Regions from separate parts of the Halomonas sp. HL-93 genome, predicted to be linked through region 1. Evidence: predicted binding sites of a transcription regulator. Region 1 holds the regulator's gene; the other holds the start of a gene.
What was found. The regulator FNR, encoded in region 1, switches genes on or off when oxygen is low (the NO sensors DNR and NnrR bind a similar motif). The targets are predictions, from matches to a motif close to TTGATNTANATCAA.

Region 2: the regulator FNR is predicted to act here: its motif matches at 2,212-2,225, upstream of GA0071314_RS08640 (cytochrome ubiquinol oxidase subunit I).

The regions. Positions count from the first base shown of each region.
Region 1 is NZ_LT593974.1:800,432-806,371, forward strand. It holds gene GA0071314_RS03570 (putative nucleotidyltransferase substrate binding domain-containing protein) at 1-917, shown strand, start outside; gene GA0071314_RS03575 (DNA polymerase III subunit epsilon) at 914-1,555, shown strand; gene ttcA (tRNA 2-thiocytidine(32) synthetase TtcA) at 1,633-2,556, shown strand; gene fnr (fumarate/nitrate reduction transcriptional regulator Fnr) at 2,553-3,293, opposite strand; gene hemN (oxygen-independent coproporphyrinogen III oxidase) at 3,356-4,774, opposite strand; gene GA0071314_RS03595 (alpha/beta fold hydrolase) at 4,908-5,633, shown strand; tRNA gene GA0071314_RS03600 (tRNA-Val) at 5,741-5,816, shown strand; tRNA gene GA0071314_RS03605 (tRNA-Asp) at 5,880-5,940, shown strand, end outside.
Region 2 is NZ_LT593974.1:1,872,639-1,878,578, forward strand. It holds gene GA0071314_RS08630 (paraquat-inducible protein A) at 1-972, opposite strand, end outside; gene GA0071314_RS08635 (calcium/sodium antiporter) at 1,195-2,169, shown strand; gene GA0071314_RS08640 (cytochrome ubiquinol oxidase subunit I) at 2,406-3,815, shown strand; gene cydB (cytochrome d ubiquinol oxidase subunit II) at 3,812-4,813, shown strand; gene cydD (thiol reductant ABC exporter subunit CydD) at 4,818-5,940, shown strand, end outside.

The DNA.
Region 1 (5,940 bases):
GGGTGAAGCTACGTTTTGCCATGGATCTGTTGGCAGCCTTGAATGGCCGCATCATGAGCAAGGCTTGGGAATTCACTATTGATGCGTCACATCAGCAGCACAGCTGCATGATGGTCATGGGCAGTGAGGGGCGCGGCGAGCAGATTCTCAAAACCGACCAGGATAACGGCTTGATTCTGGCCGACGACGCTGAGTGGCCCGCTGTTGGGGATGACATGCAGCGCCTCACGGCCACCCTTATTGAGCTGGGTTACCCGCCTTGTCCGGGCAATATCATGGTGTCGAACCCGGATTGGGTGGCCACGGTAAGCGAATGGAAAGGGCGCATTGCGCGCTGGGCCAGCGCACGTGACGGCGATAGCCTGATGAAGCTGGCGATCATGCTCGACGCCCACGGCGTGGCGGGCAACCCGAGCCTGCTGGAAAGCGTCCGTGAGGAGCTGTTCGAGCGTTGCTCCCGGGACGAGTTGCTGCTGTCGTATTTCGCCCGCACTGCGCTGCGTTTTTCTACTCCCTTGACGCTGTTTGGTTCGCTTAAGAAGCCCCAGCACGGCATCGATATAAAAAAAGGCGGTATTTTTCCCATCGTTCACGGCGTTCGCACCATGGCGCTTGAGCGGCGTATTCACGACACCTCGACGTTTGGCCGGTTGGATGCGCTGGCCGAGGACGGGCGTCTCAACCGGCGCTTTGCTGACGACCTAGGCGAAGCCTTAGCGCTGTTTACCGAGTTGCGGCTTAAGCAGCAGCTCAATGATATCGCCGACGGATCATCCGTTAACCAACCGGAGCGCTCCAACCGGGTCGTCGTGCAGGAGTTATCGTCGTTGGAGCGTGATTTGCTTCGCGAAGCGCTGCACATCGTTAAAGATTTCAAACAGCGTCTCTCGCATCGTTATCACCTGGAGTATTCGTGATCAGTCGACACTATTTAGATGCCCCCTTTGGTTGGCTTGGCGGCCTGCTGCGCCGGGGAAGCGAGCGCCGCCGCTATGCAGCTTCTCCCTATGCGTGGCTTTTCCAACCTTACCTAGGAAATGAACTGGTGGCGCTTTCGTGTTTTGCCCACCATGGGGTAATGAGCATCGCGGCGGTAACGCTGCGTCATCACCAAATCCTGACCAGTCGCGCATGGGTTGCAGCGCTGAGCGAAGGCGCGCGAGGAAGCGACGCCGCCGAGCGCCGTCATCAGTTGCTGTACAACGTGGAGACCACGCTACCGCTCGATGTTGAAAGCCTGCGTTCGCTAGTCGAGTTTATCGGCAACCGGCCGATCGTCGGCTGGCAGCTTGAGCAGCGCCTCGCGCCGCTCGAGCAGGCGCTACGCCGCCATCTAGGGTTTGGCCTGCCCAATGCACGGGTGGATGTCACCAAGCTGCACCAGCGCCATCTGCGCCGCTTACACCCCCAGGCTGAGCAAGAAGATGAGCTAGCCAGAGCGCTAAACTGTTGGCAAGTGCCCAGCCAGGCGCCTCAGCGGGCGCTTGAAGATGCCACCGCCAGCGCGCTGCTGTATCTTCGCTTGCAGCGTACGGAGGTGGATGCTGCCCTGTAGTGGCAAGCAGTTGGGCGCTGGCGCTGGGAGTTGCTAGAATAGCGGTTGCTTCTTTTACCATCGGCAGTGCTTATACCATGCAACATCACCTTGATCATTTTGACCCAGCGTTGGCGACCCCTAATGCGGCACCCGGCTTCCCCGAAGCGGCTGTCGCTTCTGAAGCCCACGCAGCCAAACAAAAACGCGAGTTCAATAAGCTGCAAAAGCGTCTTCGCCGCGAAGTGGGCAACGCGATCATTGACTATCGCATGATCGATGAGGGCGATCGCGTTATGGTCTGCCTGAGCGGCGGCAAAGACAGTTATACAATGCTGGAGATGCTGCTCAGCCTGCAGCGCAATGCGCCGGTGAACTTCTCGCTGGTGGCCGTCAACATGGACCAGAAACAGCCGGGCTTTCCTGAGCATGTGTTGCCGACCTATCTCGAGCAACGCGGGGTGGAATACCACATTCTGGAGCGTGATACCTATTCGGTGGTGAAAGAGAAAACCCCGGAAGGCAAAACCACTTGCGCGCTATGTTCGCGCTTGCGCCGCGGTTCGCTGTACGGCTTTGCCGAAGAAATCGGTGCTAACAAGATTGCCCTGGGCCACCATCGGGAAGACATTCTTGAAACGCTGTTTTTAAATATGTTCTTCGGTGGCACGCTAAAATCAATGCCGCCCAAATTGCTTTCTGACGACGGCAAGAACATCGTTATCCGACCGCTGGCGTACTGCAAAGAGGCGGATATCGTTGAGTACGCCCAGCAAATGGCGTTCCCTATTATCCCTTGCAACCTTTGTGGCTCGCAGCCCAACCTACAGCGTCAAGTAGTGAAAGATATGCTGGCGGATTGGGATAAAAAACATCCCGGCCGATTGGAAAGTATGTTTAAAGCCGTCACCAATGTTGCGCCCTCGCAGCTTGCGGACCGCGATCTGTTTGACTTCGCCGGGCTAGAAGCCAAACAGGCTGAGTTAATGGCGGGGCGCATTCAGGCGCTCACTGTTGGCTAGGGAGCGGCGTCTTCTTCGGCAAGCTGCTGCAGTCTCGCTATATCAAGAATGCGTACCTCGCGGCCTGACACGTCCACCACTTCCTGAGATTGGAAGCGGCTTACAATCCGGCTGACGGTTTCCACAGCGAGCCCGAGATAGTTGCCGATATCCGCTCTGGGCATTGAGAGTCGAAAACTGTAGGGCGAGTAGCCCCGGCGGCGAAAACGGTCGGAAAGCGTGATCAGAAAGCTTGCCAGGCGCTGGTCGGCGGTTTTGCGGGACAGCAGCCGCATCATTCGCCGGTCATTACGCAGTTCTTTGCTCATGCTGCGGTATAGCTGGCCGCGTAGCTCGGGCAGCTTTTCAGACAAATGATCCAGTTGGTCAAACGGAATCTCGCATACCGTGGTGGTTTCCAGCGCGACCACGCTGCCGGGGTAATGGGGTTCATCGATAGCATCTAAGCCTACCAGTTCACTTGGCAGATAGAAGTTGGTCAGCTGTTCAAAGCCACCGCCTTCGCTGGTGACCTGTTTTAAGCTGCCTGAACGCACGGCATATACGCTGGTAAACGGCTCCCCCTGGCGAAAAAGCTGCTCGCCTTTTTTGAGCGGGGCGCGTCGCCGAATAATCGCATCAAACTGGTCTATATCTTCCAGTTCGAGCGCTAATGGCAGGCACAGCGAGCTTAAGCTGCAGGTTTGACAGCGTGCCTCATGTAGGATGGCACGCCGTTGGAGCATTGGTTCCAGCATGAGAGTCTCCGTCAGTGGCGCATGGCTTCATTATGTAAGCTGGAGCATATGGGCAGCAACCGTCAAACTATTTTTGAATAGCGCTGTTCGCTCTGATTAGCCAGGCGAGCATCAAACGCCATGGCTAAATGGCGAATTAGCAATCGCCCTAAAGGGGAAACGCGCAGCTTGTTGCCCTGTATATCCACTAATCCATCGCGCTTTGCCTGGTCGAGAGAACTAAGCGCTAGGCGGAAATACTGGTGGGCATCAATCTGCCAGCGCTTGCCGAGCGCCGCCAAATCCAACTGCATGTCACACATCAAGCGCTCAATGGCATCGCGGCGAATCAGGTCGTCGCGACTTAGGCATACGCCACGCTGTGTGGCTAGCTGCCCTTGATCAATGGCTGACTGGTAAAGATTGAGCTGGCTGCTGTTTTGCGCATAACAGTCGTCAAGGCGTGAAATGGCCGATACACCAAAGCCAATCAGATCGCACTGGGCGTGGCTGGAATAGCCCTGGAAGTTGCGCTGCAGCGTGCCGTTTTGCTGGGCAAGAACCAGGCTGTCGTCCGGTCGGGCAAAATGATCCATGCCGATATGCACATAGCCGGCATCGGTGAGCATGTCGATGGTGACGCGCAGCATGGCTAGTTTCTCGTCGGCGTCGGGCAGGTCCTGCTGGCGAATGCGCCGCTGGGGCGGAAAACGCTCCGGAAGGTGGGCATAGTTGAACACCGACAGGCGCGCCGGGTTCAGTTCGATGACCTGGCGAAGCGTCTGTGCAAAACTGTTCGCCGTTTGCAGTGGTAGACCGTAGATAAGGTCCAGGTTGAGCGAGCGGAAGCCCAGTCGCTGGGCTTCGTCCATCAGCGTTTCGGTGAGTACCCGTGGCTGGTCACGGTTAATCGCTCGCTGTACCTGAGGATCAAAGTCCTGCACGCCCAGGCTCAGCCGGTTAAAGCCCAGCGATTGCAGATGACGCAGGGTTAACACATCGGCTTCGCGCGGGTCGATTTCAATGGCGTAGTCGCGCTCGGGGTCGCTGGAGAGGCCGAAGCGGGCATCCAGGCGGTCAATCAATTCGCTCATCTGGTCAAGCGTTAAAAAGGTTGGTGTGCCGCCACCCCAGTGCAGTTGCCTCACCGGTCGCCGGGTGTCGAGAGGCTGCGCTGCCAGCGCCATTTCACGGTCGAGCCTTGCCAGATAGGGTTCGGCAAGTGCGGTGTTCTTAGTGGCGATCTTGTTACAGGCACAGTAGAAACAGATCTTCCGGCAGAACGGAATATGTACATACAGCGATAGCGCTCGTTGAGCGTCGTTGCTGCGTGCCAGGGCAGAGGTAAAATCGTCGGCCGTAAACGCCTCGTCAAAGGACAGGGCGGTGGGGTAAGACGTATAGCGGGGGCCGCTTATTGCGTAGCGCTGGAGTAATGCGTCGCTCCACGTTGAAGTGGTCAAGGTGCTATCAGAAGCAGCATCATTCACGGTGGTAGGCATGGGACCATGCTCCAGGTCAAAGGGTTGACGCAAGGGTAGCGGCTGCCAGGCAATCTCGTGTTGAGCTACGTCAAGAAAAGCAGCGCCAGGTGGATGTTGGCGCATTCAGTCAAACAGCCCGGAGGGCCGCGTTGTGGAAACCCACTGGCCGCAGGAAACAAGCATCGATAAGCAGACGCTGGCGGAGGTGGTCGCCCAGCAGGTCAGCGGCTGTTTTTGGCTTGAGGGGATGGGGCCGCTCAGGCTTTATGGACAGGCAAGTCACGGCTGCCTGCTGTTGGCCCATGGCGCTGGCGCCGGGCACCGATCCGCTTTTATGCAGCAGTTTGCCAGTGCGTTAGCGAAGCATGGGTTGCAGGTGATTACGTTTGATCTTGGCTATATGCAGCAAATGCAGGCCACGGGAAAGCGCCGCCCTCCGCCCGCCATTGATCGCACGGTGGCCGAGTTGGCGCGTTGGTATGACGGCCTTGCCCCGCTAACGGCTAAGCCGCTTTGGCTCGGCGGCAAGTCGATGGGTGGCCGCGCGGCAAGCATGTTGGCCAGTCAGCAAGCTTGCCCGGGGCTAGTGATCGCCGGTTATCCGTTTCATCCGCCAAAAGCACCCGACAAACTGCGCCTGGCGCATTGGTCAGACGTGCAGGTGCCTTCACTGATACTTCAGGGCGAGCGTGATCCTCTGGGCAATCACGCAGAGGTATCGAGCTACGCGCTGCCGCATAACACCCAGGTGATGTGGCTTACCGATGGCGATCACGACTTTAAACCCCGCCGTGCCTCGGGGGTAAATCAGACGATTTTGATTGACGAAGCCGCCGCTCATGGGGCATCCTTCGTGCGCGCTCAATCGCTGCAGTGAGGCGTTTGGAAGGGTGCGTTTAAAGCCGTCTGTGGAAGCACAGTATTTGAACGTAGTGTGTTGACTTCCTTCGCGTCTACTGTAGAATGCAGCGCCACGTGACCAGCGGGTGGTTAGCTCAGTTGGGAGAGCACCAGCCTTACAAGCTGGGGGTCACTGGTTCGAACCCAGTACCACCCACCATCGTATGATGGCCTGGAAACGTCGCAGTAAGGAAAGCACCTAGCGTTAATAGTGCAATACAGCGGACCGGTAGTTCAGTTGGTTAGAATGCCGGCCTGTCACGCCGGAGGTCGCGAGTTCGAGT
Region 2 (5,940 bases), 1.1 Mb from region 1:
AAGCTCGACAATACCGCCAACGATAGTCGACGGTGAGCTATCGCCCAAGCTTGTCGTGGTCATGATGGGGTATATATTAGCAGGAATGTACATGACCGTAGCGGCGGCGAGTAATGCCCAAGTGCGTTGAATACTATGCGGCAAGCGAGGGTGCAGTCGCTCGTGGCAGCGCACGCAATGATGTTTTCTGTCCGGAGATATTCGATTAATTAGCCCGCAAGTAGGGCAACTGGTAAGCCGCTGGGCAGCGGCTGACATACCTGTTTGGGTGCCCTCAGGGACGAGTGGCTCGCCTTCTAGGGCAAACCACATCCAGTCCGCATCAATCGATTGAACGGTCATCAGTAGCAAAATGGCAAAAACGCAAAATGCCCAAAAAGCCAATCCAAGATCAATATCGGCAAGCCCGGCTACTTTAAATAAGCTGACCAAAGCGCCGACAATAAATACATCGGCCATCATCCAGGGAGTTAAATGGCTTAGTGAACGTGCCGTTGATCGGCTAAAGGGCAGGGGATCGTTACGCAATAAACCATATTGCAGCCAAAGGGTGCCGAGTAAATACACGGCAGGTAGCACTACGATGGTCATGACAACGCCAATAGCGACCACGGGTTGATGAAACGTTATGAGCGTACTAGCCGTTTCGGAAAGTTCGATACGGTTGCTTACTCCGCTATAGCTGAAACTCACAAACGGGTAGGAGACCGCCAGCAAGAGAGCAATAAGCGATGCCGCAGCGAGTGCCATACTGCGTTGTGCTGGATAGCGATGGCGTTTCACTAACACATGTGAACATCGTGGGCAGCTGGCTTTTTCGCCTGATTTGAGTGGTGGTAGGGCCGAGACCCAGTCGCATTCGTGGCAGGCGCGCAGGCGTCGCCGCTGAGTGCGGATTTCAGGTGGTTGCTGGTCAACCAGCGGCGCATTGACATGCAACGATGGTCGTTTAGGGAGCCAGTGCTGTGACAAATAATGTTCCCACTCATGTTGAGAAACTAAACCAATACGCTGTCGGTGATAAGTCTGTCAATTTTCAGATAAAATTGGTGTCCCAGTAGCTTCTTTACCGTTGACCTAAAGCGGTGAATGGACAATGATCGGCTCCGTCGATATCGCCGGTCAGAGGCTGCCGAGAATTTCAACCTCCAACTATCACGACTGTCCTTGGAATATGTCACCAAAGGGAATCTTATGTTACTTGCTCTCATCGCCGTTGTCGTTGGCTTGATACTACTTATATGGAGTGCTGAAAAGTTTATTGACGGCGCAGCGGCGACCTCCCGCTGGCTGGGGCTATCGCCGCTATTGATCGGCATGCTGGTGATTGGCTTTGGCACTTCGGCCCCGGAAATGATGGTGTCGGTTCTTGCCGCCATGCAGGGCAACCCGGGGCTGGCGGTGGGTAACGCCTACGGGTCGAATATCGTCAATATTGGACTGGTGCTGGGTTTCGTGGCCTTGCTTGCCCCCTTGGCTGTTCACTCAAGCGTCATCCGAAAAGAAATGCCGTTGTTACTGGTGGTAATGCTGGTAACCGGCCTGATGTTGCTCGATGGGTGGGTGGCCCGTTGGGAGGCTGTCTGTCTATTGCTGACGCTGCTGGTATTTATCGTTGTCAGCATTGTGCGTTCGCGAGGCCAGCAGGACGATGCGCTTGTCTCTGAAGTGGCCGAAACCCTCGATAGCAAGCCGATGTCCCGTGGCACAGCCATGATGTGGACGCTGGTAGGCTTGGTGTTGTTGATCGCCAGCTCGCGGCTGCTGGTGTGGGGGGCCATCGAGATCGCCGTGCGTTTTGGTATCAGCGATCTGATTATTGGCTTGACCGTTGTGGCCATTGGTACGTCCCTGCCGGAATTGGCGTCGTCGATTACGGCGCTGCGCCGCAACGAACATGACATGGTGCTGGGGAATGTGGTGGGGTCGAACCTGTTTAACAGCCTCGCCGTGGTGGGGTTGGCGGGTGTTATCGCCCCGATTGAAACCGGGCAGGAAGTGCTTCAGCGTGACTGGAGCGTCATGCTGGTCATGACCGTGCTGATGATGATCTTTGCGTTTTCCTGGCGGGGTCGCCCACGGCGCATCAACCGCTTTGAAGGGGGTGGTTTACTAGCCCTGTTTATTGCCTACACTGGCTATATGGTGAGCTTGGTGGTGCTCGCGTAAGTCACTAAGTTTTTTAACAAACGCTTGCCTGATCGTTAAAAATTGATCTGCGTCAACGGGACACAGGTAAATACCCAAACTCATGCCGCGTACGGGCCTTCTAAGCTGTAAACTTAACGGGTTGGTAATCGATAAGCTTAGTAACTATAAGAATAAAGCGTGACCGATAGCGGCTCAACTAAGCTTGTTACACGCCCTCGCAAGAGGGGAGTTCATTCAGGCCTTAGGAGCGAATTATGGAGCTCGATCCGCTGTTACTCTCGCGAATACAGTTCGCGTTTGTCGTTTGCTTTCACGCCATCTTCCCCGTGTTTACGATCGGTCTAGCGTCTTATATCGCCGTACTGCACGGTCTGTTCTATAAAACGGACAACCAGGCTTGGGATCGCCTGGCGCTGTTCTGGACCAAGGTATTTGCCGTGGTGTTCGGCATGGGCGTGGTAACCGGCATTGTGATGTCGTTCCAGTTTGGTACTAACTGGAGCAACTTCTCCTATGCAACGTCTAATTTCCTGGGGCCGGTGCTGAGCTATGAAGTGGTGACGGCTTTCTTCCTGGAAGCGGCCTTTCTTGGTGTCTTGCTGTTTGGTCGAGGCAAGGTGCCTGAAGGGGTCCACCTGTTTGCCGCTATCATGGTGGCCGTGGGCACCTTCATCTCGTCGTTCTGGATTCTCTCCGCCAATAGCTGGATGCAGACGCCTGCCGGCTATGAAATGATCGACGGTCATTTCCATATCACTTCCTGGATGGCAGCAATCTTCAACCCCTCCTTCTGGTATCGCTTTGTCCATATGGGGATGGCGTCGTTCCTGACCGGTGGTTTTGTGGTGGCGGGAATCAGCGCCTGGTTCCTGCTGCGTAATCGCGACGTCGAGGCGAATAAAAAAGCGCTCTCGATGTGCCTGTGGCTGCTTTTGTTCCTGGCGCCTGCGCAGGCCGTCATCGGGGATTTCCACGGTCTGAATACGCTCGAGCATCAGCCGACCAAAGTGGCGGCCATGGAAGGTAACTGGGAAACCGGGTCCAACGTTCCGCTTCTGCTGTTCGCTCTTCCCGACCAGGAGGCGCAGACCAACCACTTCGAAATCGGCATCCCCAGCCTTGCAAGTATCGTGCTTACGCACAGTGCCGACGGTGAAGTTCCCGGCGTCAGCGAAGCGGCCCCTGACGAACAGCCTCCTGTGGCGCTGGTGTTCTGGTCATTCCGCGTGATGGTGGCGATCGGAATGTTGATGATCGGCGTGGCGATTGCGGGGCTGTTGTTACGCCGCAGGGGGCGCGTCTTCCAATCGCCGCTCTTCCTCAAGACGCTGGTGGGTATGATTGTGTCGCCTTTCCTTGCCGTGCTTGCCGGCTGGGTGGTTACCGAAGCGGGGCGCGCGCCCTGGTTGGTATACGGTGTTATGACCCATGCCCAGGGGCTGACACCTTCGCTCACTGGCGGAATGGCGCTGTTTACCCTGATTGGATACGTCGCGGTTTATACCGTCGTTTTCTGGGTAGGTATTTACTACCTGACCCGTGTGGTACGTAACGGCATGATCCCAGATACTGCGGAAGTAACCGGTGAAGTCGAGCGGGCAAAACGGCCTTTCTCAGCGGCCCATACGCCGTTCGATGGTGATTTTGAAGGAGCGAGCAAATGATCAGCCTTGACCTTGCAATAATCTGGGCCGGCATTATCGGCTTCGGCGTTATCATGTACGTGATCATGGACGGCTTCGATTTGGGGCTGGGGATACTGTTTCCCTTCGCGCCCGACGACGAATCCCGTGATGTGATGATGAACTCGGTCGCGCCGGTGTGGGACGGTAATGAAACCTGGCTGGTCCTTGGCGGTGCCGGGCTGCTGGGCGCCTTCCCTCTGGTGTATTCGGTGTTCCTGCCGGCGCTTTATATTGGGGTGTTTTTGATGCTGGCCGGGTTGATTTTCCGCGGCATCTCTTTCGAATTCCGTTTCAAATCCAAGAAAAACCGCCATTGGTGGAACATAGCATTCTGCGGCGGGTCGGCGGTTGCGGCCTTTGCCCAGGGGGCCGTTGTCGGCGCCTACATCCAGGGTTTTGCCGTTGAAGACTTTGTCTATGTGGGCGGCGCCCTCGACTGGCTAACGCCGTTTACCGTGCTGACCGGCCTGGGCCTGATGGCGGGCTATGCCCTGTTGGGGGCTACCTGGTTGATTCTCAAATCGGAAGGCTACATCCAGCAGTGGGCCTATCGCATCACACCCAAGCTATTGGTGGCGGTACTGGTCGTATTTGGCATCGTCAGTCTGTGGACGCCGCTGGTTAGCCCCGAAGTGCGCGATCGTTGGCTTAACCAGATTCATCTGATCTGGGTGTTCCCGATCCTTGCCATGGTGTGTGCTTATGTTCTCTACCGGGCCGTTAAACGTCAGGAAGAAGGCCTGCCGTTTGTCGCCTCGTTAGGCCTGTTCATCTTTACCTACCTGGGTCTGATCGCGAGCAAGTGGCCGGTCATTGTGCCGCCCAACTACACGATCTGGGACGCCTCCTCGGCACCCGAATCGCAGCTCTTCCTGCTTATCGGCGTGCTGTTCGTCATCCCCATCGTGCTGGCCTATACGGCATGGACGTACTGGGTATTTCGCGGCAAGGTGCGTGTAGGAGAGGGCTATCACTGAGCCCATGGCCTCAACATCTGAGCAAAACGGGTTAACGCCGCGCCGCTGGTTGCAGTCGCTTGCATCGTTGGAACGCAAGCGACTGAGGGGCGCGGCGTTCCTCGGTAGTCTGGCGGGGTTTCAGACCGTCTTGATAGTCACGGGCCTTGCGTGGTTGATCGATCAGTTGATGGTGCATGACCGCGCTCCCCGTGATTTATCATCAGTTTTCATTCTGTTGGCCGTCGCCGTTGTCGGAAGAGCGCTTTGCCAGTGGGCGTCGGAGCGCCTGAGCCTGGAGGCCAGCCTGCGGATAAGACGTCACGCGCGTTCGCAGCTACTGGACAAAGTCACGGCGCTGGGGCCTGTCTGGTTGACCACTCAGCAAAGCGGTGCCATTGCCGCCCAGGCCCTCGAGCATGTTGACGCCCTGGACGGCTATTTTGCGCGTTTCCATCCGCAAATGCGTATTACCGTATGGGTGCCGCTGGTCATCCTGGCGGTGGTGGTCTCGCTGGATTACCTGGCCGCCATTTTTCTACTGCTGGCGGCGCCGCTGATTCCCTTGTTCATGGCTCTGGTCGGCATGGGGGCTGAACGCATGAACCGTGATCAGTTCGCGGCGGTGGCACGGCTGTCGGCGCATTTCATCGACCGCGTACGCGGGATTACCACGCTCCAGCTTTTCGGTCATACGGCCGCCGCCCAGCAAGACGTTTGGCAGGCGGCTGATCACTATCGTCATTTGAGCATGCGCACGCTGAAGCTGGCCTTTCTGTCATCGGCAGTCCTCGAGTTTTTCTCGTCGGTGGCCATCGCTGTGGTGGCCATGTATGTGGGCTTTGGCCTGCTCGGTTACATCGAGTATGGCCCTGCGCCTTCGCTGACGCTGTTTTCCGGTTTGGCCGTGTTGCTGCTGGCGCCCGAGTTTTTCCAGCCGTTGCGAACGTTGTCCATGCACTATCACGACCGTGCCGCGGCGTTAGGCGCTGCAGAGAGTATCGTCAATACGCTCAATGAGCCGCCTGTCATGAGGACTGCTTCTCCGCCCGCTACTCAAGACGCGGAAGCGCTGGTGGAGCTTGAAGCGGTTGAAGTCAGCTATGCGGCCCGAGGTGTCGTTCTGGGCCCGTTGGATCTGACCGTAC